4 regions of the Peribacillus sp. YIM B13482 genome follow, and region 1 is predicted to be linked to each of the others. Evidence: riboswitches for the same ligand, from Rfam matches in the RefSeq annotation. Region 1 holds a riboswitch; each other region holds the start of a gene.
The links. A riboswitch is a leader RNA that binds a small molecule or an ion and turns the genes downstream of it on or off. The one in region 1 is predicted to bind S-adenosylmethionine.
Positions count from the first base shown of each region.

Region 2: linked by a shared signal. The riboswitch ahead of ACFX4L_RS23030 (ABC transporter permease) and the one ahead of ACFX4L_RS12925 (5-methyltetrahydropteroyltriglutamate--homocysteine S-methyltransferase) in region 1 are both predicted to bind S-adenosylmethionine.
Region 3: linked by a shared signal. The riboswitch ahead of ACFX4L_RS10065 (Fur-regulated basic protein FbpA) and the one ahead of ACFX4L_RS12925 (5-methyltetrahydropteroyltriglutamate--homocysteine S-methyltransferase) in region 1 are both predicted to bind S-adenosylmethionine.
Region 4: linked by a shared signal. The riboswitch ahead of ACFX4L_RS00500 (O-acetylhomoserine aminocarboxypropyltransferase/cysteine synthase family protein) and the one ahead of ACFX4L_RS12925 (5-methyltetrahydropteroyltriglutamate--homocysteine S-methyltransferase) in region 1 are both predicted to bind S-adenosylmethionine.

Region 1 is NZ_JBHZPF010000023.1:25,408-30,213, forward strand. It holds gene ACFX4L_RS12910 (MIP/aquaporin family protein) at 1-762, opposite strand, end outside; gene ACFX4L_RS12915 (glycerol-3-phosphate responsive antiterminator) at 1,000-1,542, opposite strand; gene ACFX4L_RS12920 (hypothetical protein) at 1,697-2,125, opposite strand; SAM riboswitch class I at 2,301-2,402, shown strand; gene ACFX4L_RS12925 (5-methyltetrahydropteroyltriglutamate--homocysteine S-methyltransferase) at 2,712-3,815, shown strand; gene ACFX4L_RS12930 (ArsR/SmtB family transcription factor) at 4,027-4,329, shown strand; gene ACFX4L_RS12935 (MFS transporter) at 4,485-4,806, shown strand, end outside.
Region 2 is NZ_JBHZPF010000075.1:6,413-11,218, forward strand. It holds gene ACFX4L_RS23020 (BlaR1 family beta-lactam sensor/signal transducer) at 1-1,173, shown strand, start outside; gene blaI (penicillinase repressor BlaI) at 1,154-1,534, shown strand; SAM riboswitch class I at 1,915-2,025, shown strand; partial or broken gene ACFX4L_RS23030 (ABC transporter permease) at 2,129-2,258, shown strand; gene ACFX4L_RS23035 (MetQ/NlpA family ABC transporter substrate-binding protein) at 2,336-3,175, shown strand; partial or broken gene ACFX4L_RS23040 (ATP-binding protein) at 3,624-4,727, opposite strand.
Region 3 is NZ_JBHZPF010000015.1:55,285-60,090, reverse strand. It holds gene ACFX4L_RS10080 (DUF459 domain-containing protein) at 1-478, opposite strand, end outside; gene ACFX4L_RS10075 (GNAT family N-acetyltransferase) at 702-1,208, shown strand; gene ACFX4L_RS10070 (aspartyl-phosphate phosphatase Spo0E family protein) at 1,278-1,472, opposite strand; gene ACFX4L_RS10065 (Fur-regulated basic protein FbpA) at 1,724-1,912, opposite strand; SAM riboswitch class I at 2,089-2,193, opposite strand; TPP riboswitch at 2,353-2,457, shown strand; gene tenA (thiaminase II) at 2,552-3,241, shown strand; gene thiW (energy coupling factor transporter S component ThiW) at 3,257-3,778, shown strand; gene thiD (bifunctional hydroxymethylpyrimidine kinase/phosphomethylpyrimidine kinase) at 3,747-4,553, shown strand; gene thiM (hydroxyethylthiazole kinase) at 4,550-4,806, shown strand, end outside.
Region 4 is NZ_JBHZPF010000001.1:90,106-94,911, forward strand. It holds gene ACFX4L_RS00495 (methionine ABC transporter ATP-binding protein) at 1-285, opposite strand, end outside; SAM riboswitch class I at 450-561, opposite strand; gene ACFX4L_RS00500 (O-acetylhomoserine aminocarboxypropyltransferase/cysteine synthase family protein) at 680-1,990, opposite strand; SAM riboswitch class I at 2,090-2,195, opposite strand; gene ACFX4L_RS00505 (thioredoxin family protein) at 2,344-2,652, opposite strand; gene ACFX4L_RS00510 (toprim domain-containing protein) at 2,656-3,021, opposite strand; gene gcvH (glycine cleavage system protein GcvH) at 3,114-3,497, opposite strand; gene ACFX4L_RS00520 (arsenate reductase family protein) at 3,595-3,951, opposite strand; gene ACFX4L_RS00525 (acyl-CoA dehydrogenase family protein) at 4,093-4,806, opposite strand, start outside.

The DNA of each region.
Region 1 (4,806 bases):
CACCAATATTATCAGACTTGCTCCTAAAACAGCCCAAAAGGCTGTCGTCAATTCACCTAAAAAGACCGCTTTATAGAAGACAGCTCCAAGTGCTCCACCGACAATCGGACCAACAACCGGAATCCAAGCATATCCCCAATTTGATTTTCCCTTACCCGGTATTGGCAGCAGGAAGTGAGCAATACGAGGTCCAAGGTCACGGGCAGGGTTTATGGCATAGCCTGTCGTTCCTCCTAGCGACATCCCGATGACAACAATCAATAAACCGACAGCAAATGGGTTCAGACCTTCTGTAAACTCGCCGGCTCCAATAAACAATAAGCCAAGAACAAGGATGAACGTACCAATCATTTCACTTAATAGATTTGAAAAAGTATGTGGGATAGCCGGTGAGGTTGAAAACACACCAAGCTTTGTACCTGGATCCTCCGTAGCTTTCCAGTGTGGTAAATAATGCAGGAATACAAGAGTCGCACCTATAATTGCCCCTATCATTTGGGCCATGATGTACCCTGGCACATCAGCCCAAGGAAAATCTCCATTGATAGCTAATGCTACTGTAACAGCCGGGTTTAAATGTGCCCCGCTTATGGACCCCACTGCAAAAACACCCATTGTAACAGCCAATCCCCACGCAATCGTGATAACGATCCAGCCGGCATCTTTTGCATAAGAACCCTTTAAGGATGAACCAGCCCCAATACCTGCTCCGAATAAAACTAAAATCATCGTGCCTACCACTTCTCCCCAAAATGGAGTCATGAATAAAACCCCTCCCCTGATAAATTTTTAAACCATGCCAACAAATAAAAGGAGATCCACAGCAGAACTATCTTCATAAAATAAATTATGAATAGATCTGTTGTGAATCTCCTAGTCTCCGTCACATATATTAACTTATAATTTACAATATACTAGTTTGTGAAAACGCTGTCAATTATTTCACGAGGAATTATTCTATTTTTCTGTATTTTTTTTCAACTTCCTCGTTCGACCCCATTAAACGATATCCCATAATTCAGTTTTGGAAGTGGTGATTGACGACGCTCCAGCATCAAGGGCGTTCAGGACTTCATCCGAAGTACGTATGAGGCCGCCTGCAAAAATCGGTGTCTGCAATCGTTCCTTCACCTCTTTTATCATCCATGGCATGGCGCCTGGCAATACTTCGATATAGTCCGGCTTGGTTTTCTGCACCAGCTTATAACTTTTCTCCAGAGCATGTGAATCTATTAAAAAGATTCGCTGGATGGCAATGACCCCCTTTTGCTTCGCCTTCAATATAACGTTTGATTTTGTTGAAATCAGCCCATATGGATGATATTCCTGACAAATGAATTCTGTCGCGTACTCATCACTTCTTATGCCATGGATCAAATCGACATGATAAATCATTTTCTTATTATGCTGCTTTGCCATCATACTTACGTTTTTCAATTGTGATATATGCAAATCAAGAAACACACCTATTTCATAGGAACTTTCTAAAAATCTTTCGAAATCCTTCATGCTTGCTGAAGCAGGCAAAATCTTCTGGTCCATTATTCCCCCCCTTATCTCCTGGAAAACTATAAGTAATTTAGTATATTTTATAGAGCTTGATTTATCAAACACATTGTGAGGTATGGCATTTCAACCTACCCTTACACTATCATACCTGGCATCCCCTTTAAATATTGTGGCTAAAAACGATCCATCATATTGAAAGTTTCATTTTCAATGCACCTTCGACCAGCTCATACGATTTAATTGTGCCAACGGGGATTTTTCTCACGATGTTCCAAGCATTAACATTCATTTTGATCGTTCTATTTTCGAATTCAAAAAATGGCGGTTTGTTAAATATCCTTTGGTTAATGAAATTCCTGTCAATAGGCTCCATTTCCACTAATTCAAATGAAATCGTTCTTTTTTCCACGTGAACCGGTTTTAATGTAATCCGGAAAGCCACATTTTTCTTAAACATCATTTTTTTCACTTCCGTCGTTCCGGAAAGCACTATATGCTTTGGTGTAATCTCGACTTTAATAACCTGATCATATGATTTCATTCTTAAGATTTTCTCTATCATGGCTTCAGTTACCGTTATCGGTATGCCATTTTTGAATGGACTGAATGTACTCATCCTTGCATTCCCCTCCTGCCGCTCATATGAAACGTCGGTTATAGCATATGCCGGGTTCCCTGATGTAGTTAACATTTCAACCCATATTAATAATCGGTATATTCGAAATCTTCCACCTTCATTACTTGACCTTTATAAAAACTACCTGTATAGTCTTAATTAATTTAATAGACAACTCTTATCCAGAGAGGTGGAGGGACTGGCCCTTTGATGCCTCAGCAACAGACTGATCATGTACTGTGCTAATTCCAGAAGTGTAGAAACTTGAAGATAAGAAGAGTATATAGCTTTGCTGCCAACACCTCTTCTTATTTTTAAGAAGAGGTGTTTTATTTTTAGGCTCTTTTCGTAAAGATTGTTGTTTTTAAAACGAAACTATTTAAGGTTGATTGGAGCGGAAGTGCGAGACTCCTGCGGGAGCAGCGGGACAGGTGAGACCCCACAGGCGTTTACGCCGAGGAGGCTCACCGCCCGCCCCGCGGAAAGCGAGCATCTGGAGGGGAAATCAACCACAACTCACTACCTGATAAATAGCAACAGAGTATGTGAAAACAGCCTATTTTTAAAAGGAAAGAAGGAATGCAACATGTCAATCACATTAACGAAGGCACCATTCAGGGCCGATCACGTCGGAAGTTTATTAAGACCAGAACGTTTACATATTGCCAGGAAGCAATTTAAGGAAGGTACCATTTCAGCAGAGCGGCTTCGTGAAGTTGAAACCGAAGAAATCAATCGGATTGTCGAAAAACAAATTGAAGTTGGATTGGAGGCCGTGACGGATGGTGAGTTCAGACGAACATGGTGGCACTTTGACTTCCTCGAACATTTAAATGGCATCGAGGGATATGTGACTGAAAAAGGTCTCACATTCGATGGTGTCGAAACAGAGAGATATAACGTCCGCAATACCGGGAAGGTTTCATTCAATCCCGAACATCCCTTCATTCGTGATTTCATTGAATTGAACAAAATCGTGAACGGACGCGCCGTTGCCAAGCAAACCATTCCCAGTCCGAATCAATTATTTGCTGTAGGCATTCATAATGAAGACATCTACCCTGATATTGAAGACTATGCTAATGATATCATCAAAGCGTATCAGCATGCTTTGAAGGCTTTTTATGAAGCAGGTGTACGTTATCTTCAATTGGATGATGTATATATAGCCAGACTTTCAGCTCCAGATTTCCAGTTCAAAGATGGAAAATATACGAGGGAACAGTTAATCGATCTTGCACTTCGCGTAATTAATGGCGCATTGGAAGGCAAACCAGAAGACCTTGTCGTCACTACACACCTATGTCGTGGGAACTACCAGTCGACTTGGGCGTTTGAAGGAAGCTATGCCCGTATCGCCCCAACTTTATTGGCAAAAGAAACAGTGGATGGATTTTTCTTGGAATATGATGATCAACGCTCAGGAGATTTCAAGCCATTGGAATACATTCCAAATGGCGGTGCACGGGTCGTACTGGGTGTCGTCACTTCAAAAAATGGAGAAATCGAAGACAAGGAAGCTGTTAAGGCACGCATTGAAGAAGCCTCGCACTTCGTTCCTCTCGAACAATTATGCTTAAGTCCGCAATGCGGATTCGCCTCCACCCATCACGGCAACAAGCTGACCGAAGAACAGCAATGGGAAAAGCTGAAATTCGTCGTTGATGTAGCAAAAGAAGTATGGAAATGATTTTTTAGCGGAGACTTTAATTCTGATTTACAGGATTTGAACAACCTAATCGGCCCGCACTGATAAGGGAGCCGATTAGGTTCTTGCAATAATACATTTCCATTCCTTTAATGACTCTTTAGATAACGGTATCAAGTTTTGCTATTTATGAAACTAACGATGAATGATAAAACCATTTGACATATCGATAATTCTCGATATAATGAAATGTATGAAAACAATCGAGATATTTAAAGCATTATCCAATGAATCCAGGTTGCAAATCTTACAATGGCTCAAGGCGCCTGAACTCCACTTCACCCCTCATGAGGGAATAGACATGAAGGAAACCGGCGTTTGCGTAAGTCAGATTACGGAAAAATTAAACATGACCCAGTCCACGGCCTCTCAATACCTCTCGATGCTTCTTAGAGCAGGATTGATTAAAACGGAGCGGATAGGAAAGTTTACGTATTACAAACGAGATGAAGAGGCAATCTCAAAAATTACTGATTTCTTGAAAGAAGAAGTATGAAAATGAACCTGATCCGTACATTAGAGGGTTGGGTTCATTTTTCTCTCTAACATTTCGATATTTCGCGATATGTTTATTTTTTATTCATACATATTAACATATAACGATATGTCTTTATATAAAATTAATAATCATTAATGAGGAGTGAATCTATTTTGCTTAATACATGGAAAATTTACATGTTAGCGATTATCAGTTTTTTAGTAGGAACATCCGAATTCATCATATCCGGAATTTTGGATAAGATTGCGGATTCTCTTGGAGTGACCCTTGCTGCCGCAGGACAGCTCATTACAATTTTCTCCCTTGTCTACGCAATCGGTACACCCATTCTCATGGCTTTGACAGCAAGTTTAGACAGACGAAGATTAATGTTGTATTCCCTTGGACTATTCGTAGTGGCCAATCTGCTTGCCTTTCTATTACCAGGCTTTGGACCTTTTCTATTTGCACGCATAATCATGGCACTTGGTGCAG
Region 2 (4,806 bases), on a different contig from region 1:
AACAAGGATTTGCTGACAAATTACTTGATATTGTTCTATCAAATCATTTATTGGTTTAATCCCCTTGTTTGGCTTGCGTTTAGAGAAATGAGATTGGATCGGGAAATCGCATGTGATACATCTGTTTTACAGTTACTGGATGATAACTCTTTTAGTGAATATGGAAATACTATCATTAATTTTTTGGATCTTTCAAAACGGTCAAGTAATCTACAGTTAGTGACACAATTAAACGGTTCCAAGCTTCAAATCAAAAAGCGAATTGAACAAATTTCTGCCTATAAGCATTCCCAAAAAAAATCAATAAGGAAAAGCGTCTTTATTTATGTGTTGGCCAGTATCATTTTGACAATCCAATTACCTTTCGTTTTCGCATTTGCGACGGAAAAAGACCGATACTATTTTAAAAATGACAGAGTAGTTTATGAAGATTTACATCAATTCTTTAAAGGGTATGAAGGAAGCTTTGTTTTATATGATCATAACGCACAGCAATATCGCATTTATAATGAAGAGAAAAGTACTTTGCGGGTATCACCTGATTCCACATACAAAATCTATAGTGCCTTATTTGCACTAGAATCAAATGTGATATCACCCGAAGAATCCACTCTTTCCTGGGATGGGACTGAGCAACCCTATGACGCTTGGAATATGGATCAGGATGTCTCATCCGCTTTACAAAATTCGGTAAACTGGTATTTCCAAGAATTAGATCGCAGAACGGGATTTGAAACAATACAATCCAATCTGCAAGCGATAAACTATGGAAATTCCGATGTATCCGGGGAATTGGGTGAATTCTGGCTCGAATCCTCATTGAAAATTTCTCCAGTCGAGCAAGTCCAACTGCTGCAAGCCTTTTATTACAATCAATTGCGATATAAGGAAATGCATATCCAAGCTGTGAAGGACGCCCTGCTCTTAGAAAAGAATGAGGAAGCTCGCCTATCAGGAAAAACAGGTACAGGAACAGTGAATGGAAAAAACATCAATGGTTGGTTTATCGGGTATGTAGAGACGAAGAACGATACTTATTTCTTTGCTACCAATATACAAAATGAAGATGATTCATCTGGAAGCAAGGCGGGAGAAATTACTTTATCAATTTTAAAGGATTTAGGAATCTATAAAAAAAATGGAGGGGAGAAAAGTGGAGAAAAACATTCCTAGCATATCAGAATCAGAATGGGAAATCATGAACGTGCTTTGGGATAAAGCCCCTCAAACAGCAAATGACATCATAGTTTCCTTACAGGAGAGTACCGATTGGAAGCCGAAAACCATACGCACTCTTCTCGATCGATTGGTTCAAAAAGATGTAGTAGGTGTCGATAAAAATCTAAGAATTTACACCTTTTACCCGCTCTATACACAGGAAGAGTGCCAGCGTGCCGAGACCGAATCATTTATCAACCGTATCTATGGAGGTGCCCTGAAATCCATGCTTGTCCAATTCATTCAGGAAGATGCCCTATCTGATGATGATATCAATGAACTACGCTTTATTTTAAATAAAACACCTAAAAAATAATACTATAAAAAAAGCGATTTGGGATTTTTCCAAATCGCTTTTTTCGGTCGAAATCGAAATAGCGGCGGACATATTTCCCATGTAATTATCTGCGTAGTTTGATACGAAAAAAATCAGAACTTTCGTCTTAATAATAGTTATGCATGAATTTAATTCAATAGATGTTTTTATCACGCTTCTTGATAGTGAAGGCTTCTGCAGGGCCTGGAACAAGCAATCGTAAGGGCTACAGGAACAAGACATTTAACGCAATCATTCGTAAATTCAAATTAATTGAACATTTTTTTGATTGACACTACCATTTGGTCATGATAAGATCACTGTCATACTATATTAACGCTGAATTTAAAATATTTCGTTTAATTGAATATATTGTTTGACTCTTATCAAGAGAGGTGGAGGGACTGTGCCCTGTGAAGCCCGGCAACCGTCAGTTAATTAACTGATATGGTGCCAATTCCTGCAAAGCAATGTGCTTTGGAAGATGAGAGAAAGGATTGTTTAACCAACCTTTCTACTCATGTGTAGAAAGGTTTTTTTGAGGAGAAAAAACTTTCCTTTCCCCTGTATACTTCGGACAAACTAACATACTAAGAGCTGGTGCCAGCATTAATTTCAGGTATTACAGTTACAACAATCCTTCTAGTTGGTTGCTGGGGTTGGTGCAGGTGGTTTAGGTAATTTGTTATATCTTGAAGGGTTTCAGCTCAATAATAATGATGTTTAGTCATTGTTTTTTATTCAATTTATAGGTGATATATTTACAACAAAAATAGATAAACGATAAGGGAGAAATGAATTATGAAAAAGTGGATATCAACTTTAGCAGTTTCCTCAGCATTAGTATTAAGTTTAGCAGCTTGCGGTACGACTAACAGCGGATCAGATTCTTCAGACAAAGAAAAGAAAATCCTTGTGGGTGCATCAAACATTCCACATGCTGAAATTTTAGAAGAGGCAAAGCCATTATTAAAGGAAAAGGGAATTGATTTAGAAATTAAAACATTCCAAGATTATATTATTCCGAACACAGCGTTAGCTGATAAAGAGATTGATGCAAATTATTTCCAACACGTTCCATATCTTAAATCAGTGTTAAAAGAGAATCCAGACTATGACTTTGTAAATGCGGGTGCTATTCATATTGAGCCAATCGGCATTTACTCTAAAAAGTATGATAGCTTAAAAGATCTTCCAAAAAACGGTACAGTTATTATGCGTAATGCTGTAGCTGAACAAGGACGTATTCTATCTATTTTTGAAAAAGAAGGCGTTATTAAGCTAAAAAAAGGCCTCAATAAAACAGAAGCTACGATTAATGATATTGTAGAAAATCCTAAAAACTTAACTTTTAATGCAGATATAGAAGGTGGCCTATTACCTCAAATTTATAATAACAACGAAGGTGATGCGGTTGTTATTAATGCGAACTATGCGTTAGATGCAGGGCTAGATCCGCTTAAAGACCCAATCGCTGTTGAATCGGGTGAAGATAATCCATATGCAAACATTATCACTGTACGTAAGGGCGATGAAAATAAAGAGACAGTAAAAGCGTTAGTAGAAGTACTTCGCTCTAAAGAAATACAAGACTTCATTACTAAAAAATATAAAGGTGCAGTCATACCAGTATCTAAATAAAATACCCTTTCATGAACTATACCCCGAATAATGGACACTTCGAAAAAGGTCCATTACTCGGGGTTCTTCTATGTCTATACACTAGAAAAGCAAAAAATCCGTTTACAAAAAGCCGCTTAATAGAAGCTACAAAAAAACTTAAAGCGTAAATTTCTTAAACATAAATACTTAACTAAACTCAAAGTCTTAAGGAGGAAGCCCTACTATGAATGTTAAAATGCAAAACAAACAAAATCAACTAATTGAGAGAATTACGGATCAACATCTAGTTATTCTGTGTGGATATTGCCGTCGTCACGGTCAATCCTCTCATGTCAAAAGAAACTAAGAAAATCGTGATAATATGCAATCCAAAAGTGAAACAAAGATTACATAAAATATTGTATAAGATATACCAATCATTCAATATTTGTAAGTAGTCATATCCAGTCGACACCGACGTATGTAATCACCGAAAAGCCTTTCCCATGAAAGAAATTAAAAGAATCCTTTGATAAGAAAGAAAATAGATGGGAAGAATAACATTAACTGTTGTTCCTTTATTTATTTCACTTTCAATAACTATCTTTCCTTGATGTGCTTTCACAATTTCATAGCAGATCATTAACCCTAAGCCAACCCCTTTTTCTTTGATACTATAAAAGGGTTCTCCAAGATATGGGATACGTTCTCTTGGAATCCCACATCCTTGATCGATAAAACAAATACTTACTTGATGACTATCAAGTGTATCGATTTGAACCAAAATTTCTCCTCCCGTTGACATCGCTTCAATTGCATTTTCTAAGATATTGATAAACACTTGTTTTATTTGGTTTCCTTCACAAGGTATGTAGGGAATTTCTGATTTAAGCTCTGTTCTGATCTGTATATTTTTCATCATTGCTTGAGGTTGCAGTAGCGTTATAACTTGTTCTGCTAACATGCTCAAATTATTGAGTTGAACCTTTACTGCTTGTGGTTTAGCTACTATCATAAGTCTATTTATGATTACTTCTATTTGTTCAATTTCCGATGATATTACATCTATGTACCACTGATTTTCTTTATTTTTCATTGATTGTATTAGTTGTATAAATCCTTTAATAGTTGTTAGTGGATTTCGAATTTCATGAGCTATTGCTGTAGCTAATTTCCCTACCACATCAAGCTTCTCTGATTTTCGCAGTAATTCTTCTGTTTTTAAACGTTCAGTGATATCTCGAGAAATAACCATAGCAACCTCTTTTTCACCTAATCTAAAGATATCGATGATTAACTCAGTATCTATTTTCTCCTCAATTTTAAAAACATATTCATCTCGGAAAGTGAAGTTATGTTTTCCCTTTTCGGAATCTTTTATAATGTTTATAGTTTTAATTTTTTCAGGAAGAATATCCATAACAGACATTGAAAGAATTTTCTCCTTGCTATAACCCAATCTTTTACATGCAACTGGATTTACGTCAAGAAATAGAATTGGCAATCGATCCTCATTCAATTCTAATAGGTAAACTGCATCAGTTGCATGTTCAAATAGAGCTCGGTATTTCATCTCACTTTCTCGTAATTGTAGAATAGACATATAACTTTCTTGTAATTGTTTTATAGATATATAATTTCACTCCTCCACTCCAAATTTTCTAAATATT
Region 3 (4,806 bases), on a different contig from region 1:
ACAGTCCCACTACAAGTATATCCGCTTTATCGTTTGCCTTTATCAGTGTCGAAGTAATCTTATCAAGATGGTTGATATACTCCCGTTTACCCTCATCGATTTTTCGATCACTTATTTTCTTCAAGTCACCGCCGTTACTATTGATCAAGTCATTGGTTCCAATATAAACGATGAAAGTATCGGCTTTATCAAGTTTCGATTTAATGCGGTAATCATCAAGCTGATTCATGACCCCATCCGTTTCCTGACCTTTTATACCGTAATTCCAAAAACTCACTTTTTGTTCCGATTCCGGATTATTCAATTCATCCTCCAGACCTTCTACATATCCCTCCCCGTCCTTATCCCCTTTTCCAAAGGTTAACGAATCTCCAAAAGCCATTACCCTTTGCACATCTTTCGACTCCGAGGCCTGAAATTTATATGCAGCAAAACAAATAACTAGTACAATAATTAACAAACCTGCTACTTTTTTCATTGGTTTCTCCTTTTGTCTATTTACTATGAAGTATTTCATCATTTTAAATACCCAAAAATCTGTAGTTTTAACATACAAAAATGAATTGTCAGATAAATAGTAAAGAGTGTATGATAATATAAAACTTTCAATGGATTGGGCTTCATTCACCGGCCTTTATGTAAGCGGGATGATACCCTTTATTCTGGAGATTGAATATAAATGATAGATAGGAGTTTAAATGATGGCAGAGCACATAGAGTTTAGGGAGGCAGCACTTTCGGATTTACCCAGAATCGTTGAAATATATAATTCGACAATTGCTTCAAGAATGGTCACGGCAGATACGGAACCTGTATCCGTACAATCGAGGGTTAAATGGTTTGAGGAACATCATTCAGAAAGTCGACCGCTATATATCATTACTATAGAAGGGCAAACTGCCGGATGGATGAGCTTTCAATCTTTCTATGGCCGGCCAGCTTATGATTCTACGGCCGAAATCAGCATTTATATCGATGATTATTTCCGGGGAAAAGGAATCGGACAAATTTCGATTCAAAAGGCAATTGAAGTGAGCCCTAAATTAGGGGTGAAAACTTTATTAGGTTTCATTTTTGCCCACAATATACCTAGCCTGAAGCTTTTTTCAAAATTCGGGTTTGAAAAATGGGCAAATTTGCCTCGAGTTGCAGAGCTCGATGGCATTGAAAGAGATTTGATTATACTTGGGAAACGTGTCGATAATTAAAATATTCATTTAAAGCTATTGCCTTGAGCAGTAGCCTTTTTCGGATTAAGCGAGGCCGAAATGGAGAATTTAGAAATACCTATATCCTTTCTTAAGGGAAAAATATTCAGAATCTCTTTTATTTGTTAAAGCATTCAACAGCGTATCCAATTCTTGGCTTGCTTGAACAGTTAGAAGACTTGTTAAACCATAAATTGCCGCCAATTTGATCATTTCTTGTCTCTTCTCTTCTACTTTTTCAACAGTTACCTTCTGGCAAAGCATCAAGCCACCTCCCATTTATTCAATTTTTTTACACCTTCATCATAATGAAAATTATAGTTAAAATCAACTATTCATTTGAAATCAAATGTGTAATTTTACAGTTTAAATGTGACAAAAAGCCTATTTCATTTTCTAAATATGTATATATTGTGTCATCCCCTATATAAACATAAATAAAAAAAGCATCCACAAGTATAGACTGCGAATGCTTACATCATATCCCTTATCCCAAGATTATAGCCTATCGATTACTATGTCATCCATTCCGAAGGAGACTGGTTATTAGGTCTATTTATTACAATCTTATATTCATTTTCAAGTACTTTTAACGGGGCATCATAAAGGTGCCTTTCATCAGAGGTTTTGTATACTCCATTGGCCAATAACTCTTCAATAAGCATTGCCTTCCTCTGTTCAATCCTCTTAAATAATTCTGCCATGTAAATGGCTCCTTTCCTAGTCATCATAGAGCCCGCTTCTAGTTGAGCTAAACTGTATTAACCGGTTTGATTTCACCAAATTATATATACCTTTTCTAGTATGCCACTAAACGTTATTCCGCAAAAATAAAAGCCTCTTCTAATTCAAGAAGAGGCTTACAGTGTCCGTACGGCTCTTCTTATCTTCCAAGCAAATGCTTGTTGGATTTAGCACAGTTCCCAAAATGGGTCTGCTGCCGAGGTTTCTTTGGGCCAAGTCCCTCCACCTCTCTGGATAAGAATTCAATATATAAATGATGTAGAAATGATTTTATCCCAATAAACATCAAAAGTCAATTACCTGGTTCTTCCTTTTCCACTTGCCATAAATGGGTTTCCCCTTTCAAATGTGGGTTGCATTTTCTTGTCTTTCTGATATGATGTCAGTAATTACATACAATTCACACCACTAGGGGAGTCTTTTTTTAGACTGAGATGGAATTAGTTCCGGACCCTTTGAACCTGAACCGGCTCATACCGGCGGAGGGAAGTGGATGATATCGTCCATTTGCAGACTTTATCCATCTACCCCGTTCCGTATTCAGGAGCGGTTTTTTTTATGGATGTAAATAGGGGATCTATTCTAAAGGAGGATGAACAATGGAGAATACTAAATTAGAAACCTTCAGTGAAAGACTTCATGGACGGGCAAAAGAAATTTGGAAAAGGAACCATTCACATCCCTTTGTCCAGGCAATTGGAAACGGCACGCTACCTGAAAAAAAATTTTCTTATTATTTGAAGCAGGACTATATCTATCTCATGGAATATTCCAAGCTTTTTGCTCTAGGTGTCATCAAAGCTCATAATATCGAAACCATGGCAAGATTTTCCAGTATTTTAAACGAAACTCTTCAAGTGGAAATGGATATCCATCGGCAATATGCTTCGGAATTCGGAATCAGTACCAAGGAATTGGAAGAAACAGAACCTACGCCTACCACTTTAGCCTATACGGGTTACATGCTAAATGCAGCTCAGCATGGGACTTTGGCAGACCTCATCGCTTGTCTCCTACCATGTGCTTGGGATTATTATGAAATTGGTTTGATATTAAAAAAACAAAATGGTGAAGCATTGGAAAACAACCGCTACGCAGATTGGATAAGGTCCTATTCATCTCCTGAATTCGGTGAGGCACACAAGTGGCTGATTGCTTTATTGGAAGAATTAACAAGAGGCATGCCTGAAAAGGAACTTCTGAGATTAGAAAAGCACTTTTTGGTGACTTCCCGATATGAATATTTATTCTGGGATATGGTTCAAAATGAACAAGATTGGCCACTGTAGGTATTGGCCATGATGATGAATCCAATCAAGAAAATGACGTTGACTGCCATGATCACGGGTATAACGACTCTGACCAGTTCAATTATTTTCATCCCTGTCGGATTTGCTAAAATCTTCCCTATACAGCATCTGGCAAATGTCCTGACAGCCGTTTTATTGGGGCCTGCCTATTCGGTAACACAAGCTTTATTAGTTTCCATCATTAGAAACATGTCTGGTACCGGTTCAATTTTCGCCTTTCCTGGCAGCATGATAGGTGCACTATTGGCTGCCGTCCTTTATCGAAAAACACAAAGCTTGAAATTCGCCTGTCTAGGGGAAGTGATTGGGACCGGCATTCTCGGATCCCTATCCTGTTATCCACTTGCACTCCTCCTATTGGGGGAAAAAGCTGCTCTTTTTGGTTTTTTACCAGCTTTTATGCTTAGTTCATTCGCAGGTGCGCTTTTAGCTTTCATATTACTTAAAATACTTCTAAAAAATAATTATATGAAGGGGATTTTTTATGAAAACAGCATTAACCATCGCAGGCTCTGATTCAGGGGGCGGTGCTGGAATACAAGCAGATTTAAAAACATTTTCTGCACATGGTGTCTTTGGAATGTCTGCCATTACAGCTGTTACTGCACAAAACACAATGGAAGTGCGTTCAGTTCAGGCCATCGAAACAGCTATCATCTCGGATCAAATTGCTGCCATCTTTGAGGATATTCATGTCGATGCAGTAAAAATAGGAATGCTTGGATCAAAAGAAATAGTGAAAACAGTCGCTGCGTCCATTAAAACCTACTTACCTTCCATCGTTATCCTTGACCCAGTCATGATTTCAAAAAGCGGCCACCATTTGCTAGACGAAAAAGCTGTCACTGCCTTAAAAATGGAATTGCTTCCGCTTGCAACACTTGTAACCCCGAATGTACCAGAAGCGGAAGTCCTTACTGGCTTGTCGATTCGAACGAAACAAGATTTTTACAGGGCATGCATATCCATACATGAACTAGGTTCTAAAGCCGTTTTACTTAAAGGGGGCCATGCAGCAGGAAATCCAAACGATCTTTTTTATGATGGAACTGACTTCCAATGGATCAAGGGAGAACGCATTCATACACAAAACACACATGGTACAGGCTGTACCCTATCATCCGCCATTACATCCAACCTGGCAAATGGACTGCCATTGAAAGAGTCGATTGAACTGGCCAAGACCTATATTTCCGAAGCGATACGTAATAGCTTTTCAATCGGTAGGGGGCATGGACCTGTCCATCATTTTCATTCATTTTCAAAAAAAGAACGGAGTGACTTAATATGAATGTTGCTGCAGCCGATTTATTCGTGAAAGTACGAGAAAGAAAACCTCTCGTTCACCAAATCACCAACTTTGTTACGGTCAACGACTGTGCCAATGTCACCCTTGCCATCGGTGGCTCACCTGTAATGACATCGAGCCCCAGTGAAGTGGCGGATATGGTCAAATTAGCGAATGCATTGGTCCTGAATTTCGGTACGATTGATGATAAAGCCTTAGAAGCAATGGAGATTGCCGGCAAGACGGCAAATGCCCT
Region 4 (4,806 bases), on a different contig from region 1:
ATTGAAATGTTGAAAAATCATGCTGATTTCCTGACGTGCCTTACGGAGCTGAGCCCCTTTAATTTTTGAAACTTCCTTCCCAGCCACCACAACGGATCCCTCTGTAGGTGTTTCCAATCCATTGAGCATTCTGATCAAAGTACTTTTCCCCGCTCCGCTGTAACCAATAATACCGAAAATTTCGCCGTTATTTATTTCAACACTCACATTATTTACTGCCTTAATAGTCTCACCGTTTCCTTTTCCTGTTCGGAAAAGCTTACTTACTTTCGTCAATGTAATCATTAATGCTCACCTCTTTTATCCAATAAAACCTATGAACTTAGTTGATTTCTCTACATTATTAGTCAGTTTTTAATACCATTTTTTCCTTTCATGAAGGTTTTCCCAAATGAAATAGAAAAAACCTTTCTGCATGAGCAGAAAGGCAGGTGAAGAAGCTGGCCTTCCTCTCATCTTCCAAAGTAATTAAACTTTGTGTGAATTGGCACCTTTCCAAGGAATCTCCTTGTCGGTTGCCGGGTTTCATCGGGCACATCCCTCCACCTCTCTTGATAAGAGCTAATATATAGAATATTTGTACAGCATTAAGTTCTTTAGTATGGGGAAATTTTATCATAGATAAAAAAGGAGTGCAATGTATATTATTTCTAGTAAAAGAATGAACTGGACTTTTTTCTTAAACCGTTTTAGACGTCAGGGAGACGATATTCGTCGCTTTTTCAATTGCCTGCTCTAAATCTTCTATTAAATCCTCTGCATTTTCAATCCCGATGGATAAACGGACCTGATCAGCACGCACTCCCGCTTTCGCCAGACCTGCATCATTCAATTGTTGGTGGGTCGTACTGGCAGGGTGGATGATTAAACTCTTAGCATCCCCTACATTAGCTACATGGGACCATAATTCCACCGAATTGATAAGTTTTGCCCCGGCTTCGCGGTCACCCTGTATTCCAAAAGTCACAACAGAGCCTGCTCCCTTAGGCAAGTATTTGTCCGCAAGGGCTTTATCGGGATGATCCTCTTTACCGGGATGTGAAACCCAAGTCACGGCAGGGTGATTTTCCAAATATTGAATGACAGACTTGGTGTTCGAAAGATGCTCTTTCATTCTTACATGCAGCGTTTCAAGTCCAAGCGTAAACTGGAATGCACTTTGGGCACTTAGCGCAGGACCTAAATCACGAAGCAACTGCACTCGGGCCTTCGTTATAAAAGCAGCAGGTCCAACTGCATCGGCGTATACAAGACCGTCGTAGCTTGGGTCAGGCTCCGTAAAGCCAGGGTAGTTTGGCGAGTTCCAGTCGAACTTCCCTCCATCCACTATGACGCCGCCTAACGTCGTTCCATTCCCCAAAATCCATTTTGTAGCGGAATGGATGACAATATCCGCCCCAAAATCAATTGGTCTGCATAGATACGGTGTAGCGAAGGTATTATCGATAATTAAAGGTATCCCGGCTTCGTGGGCGATGTCTGCTACTGCTTCTATATCAAGGACCCTCAAACTTGGATTTCCGATCGTTTCAGCAAATATGGCTTTTGTTCTTGGCGTAATTGCCCTTTTGAAATTTTCTGGGTCATCAGGAGAAACGAACTTCACCTTAATCCCATATTTAGGAAGAGTATTTTCAAAAAGATTATACGTGCCGCCATATAATGTAGAGGCTGAAACAATTTCATCCCCTGCACCGGCAATATTCAGGATTGACAGTGAGATGGCTGCCATTCCGCTTGCAGTTGCCAATCCGCCGATACCGCCTTCCAATAAGGCCATTCTTTCCTCAAAAACACTGACCGTGGGATTATGGAGTCGTGTATATATATAACCATTCTCCTTTAAACCAAATAAATTCGCTGCATGGTCTGTGTCTTTGAACAAGTATGCATTGCTTTGGTAGATAGGGACTGCCCGGGCACCTGTTTCATCAGCTTGCAGACCGCCATGAACACTCAATGTTTCAAAACGCAACTTTTTCTCTGACATATGATTTCACCTTTTTCTATGGATTTAGTTGGAATTTCATGAAAACCTGGCCTTTCATAAACAAAAAAACCACTTCCACAAGAAGAGGTTTTAAAACACACCTCATCTTCCAGAGCCAACACTCTGCTGGAATTAGCACCGTATATAAATTTATACCGGTTGCCGGGCTTCGTCGGGCCAGTCCCTCCGCCACTCTTGATAAGAACTATTAAATTCAGCCGTTGCTTTCTTAATTCAAAATATAGCATTTTAGAATTAATCAGTCAACGAATTGTTAGAATATTCTTTTTTTAGTTTCAATTTGGGAGCAACATGTTCACAATAAAAAAAACAATCCGGTTCTGATTGGTTTCTTAGCTGATTTCCTTAAGCAATCCATACAAATAAGGAACGGATTGAAAGGCATATATTTTTTTGTGCAGCTGTCCTTTTTTGAAAAGCAATAAACAAGGGACACTTTCAATTTCATACGATTCGGCGATTGCTTGGACATAGTTCATATTCATTTTGCCTGCCTTCAATTCCGGGAAAAGTTCCATGGATATCGTCAGCATCTTGGAAGCCACCTGACAGGTACCGCATAAAGGCGTATATAAATATAAACAAAAGGTTTCCCCTTTTTCAACGGCAATCTTACACTCTTCTTCTTTCCATTCCTGCATCAATTAATCGTTCATCCTTTGACTTAAAAATTTCATTTTCACATTCATATTGGCAGATAAAAGCACAGTTGCGATATGATGTTCGGGTGAGCTTTCCACTTCTTTGTACATTTTATTAATATACAGGTGGTTCGCTTCCGGCATTTCCCTTCGGAATTGCTTCCGCAGCTTTTCTCCTGATTCATCTGCGTCAAACAGGAGATAAACATCACGTTCCATCAATTCATCCACTAATTCATCGAGCTTAGTTAATGATATGGTCCCATTCGTACACCTTATTTCCACATCTTCATTTAAAACGGAGGCAACTTTTTTTCTATCGGAACTGCCTTCTACAATGATCACTTTATCGAACTCGCCCCATTCCATGTCATCACTCCATCTCACGAATTATGTGCGCAACTGCAATTGTACAAAATGAAAAAGAGAGCAGGCCTTTTCAGGCCCCCCTCTCCTTCGTTTTAACCGTTAATCAAACTTTCATATTCTTCAGCGCTCATCAGATTTTCAATATCACTGCTATTTGATGGTTCAAGCACGATCATCCATGCTTTTTCAAAAGGAGATTCATTTACATATTCAGGGTTGTCACTTAAGTCTTCGTTTACTTCAACAACCTTGCCACTGATAGGAGCATAAAGCTCAGAAACGGTCTTAACGGATTCCACACTTCCAAATGGCTCGTTCGCTTTCAGTTCATCACCGATTTCTGGAAGCTCAACGAATACGATGTCCCCAAGCTCGGACTGGGCGAACGCAGTAATTCCAATGCGCACTGTTCCATCTTCCGTTTTGACCCATTCATGTTCTTTAGTGTAACGAAGTTCTTTTGGTGTTGTTGTCATTATTTTAACCCTCCATATGTACATCTTATTTTATCTATTCCATTATAAGGCAGATCTTATGTTTAAGTAAGGAATTAACCAAATATTTTGTTAAATTTCAGTTCCAAACCTGATTGAATTGCTCTTCTTTGAAACCTACCGTCACTTTGGTACCATCCGTAACAATCGGCCTTTTCAGAAGCATGCCATCTGTAGACAATATATCAAGCATCTCTGCATCAGAAGCTTCTTTCAGCTTATCCTTTAAGCCCAGCTCCCGATATTTTTGACCGCTAGTATTGAAAAACTTCTTCAACTCTAAATTGCTGATTTTATATAGTTGTTCGATTTCAGTTCGCGAAGGCGGGTTTTCCGCTATATGGATTGCTTCATATTGCAGTTCATGATTATCCAGCCACTTTTTCGCATTACGGCATGTGCCGCATTTTGGGTACCAATATAATGTTAAGCCCATCGTTTCACCACCTATCATTAGAATACCCGTTTTCACCACGCAATACAATGAAATATCCTTTGAATTCCCAATGAGATTTCATCAAAGGAAATAAAGGGAATGCCTTTACGGGCATCCCCTTTACAGATTCTGATTTATTGCTTATAGCGCATATTTTTCCGTTTCGATTACCTTAACCGAAGCTTCACGTTTTTTCGCAATGACATTGATTGGAGTGTGTCTTGTCAGCTTGCGAAGGGAAGCAAGCATGATGCGAAGAGTGTCGCCTGTTTCCACCGCAATTAACGTTTCCTTTGCATGTTGTTCTATTTCATTGAAAGCTTCCTGAACGAAAATTTCCGTATAAAGCACTTTTTGTTTGTTCTTCTCCAGCCCCGTAGACGCAATTGCTTTTTCCGTACGTAACACAACGGACTCAGCTGCATAGGCAAGGGAAGCTATATCAGCAATGTTGGAGAGGATTTCTTGTTCTTGATCAAGGTTTTTCCCGTATTTCTGTGCAGCAAGGCCACTAGCCAAAATACCGATTTTCTTAGCGTTTCTAACAAGCATTTTTTCTTGTGCCAATGGCTCATCGCCAGGCTCTTCCGGCATCATCATCATTAATTCCTCTTGCAGGCTTTGTGCCTTTTGAAGAAGTGGCAATTCCCCTTTAAGTGCTTTTTTCAGGAAAGTTCCCGGAACAAGCAATCGATTGATTTCATTTGTTCCTTCAAAGATCCGGTTAATACGGGAATCACGATATGCTTTTTCAATTTCATACTCCTGCATGAAACCATAACCACCATGTAGCTGTACGCCTTCATCCGTAACGTAATCCAATACTTCGGAGGCGAAGAATTTATTCACTGAACA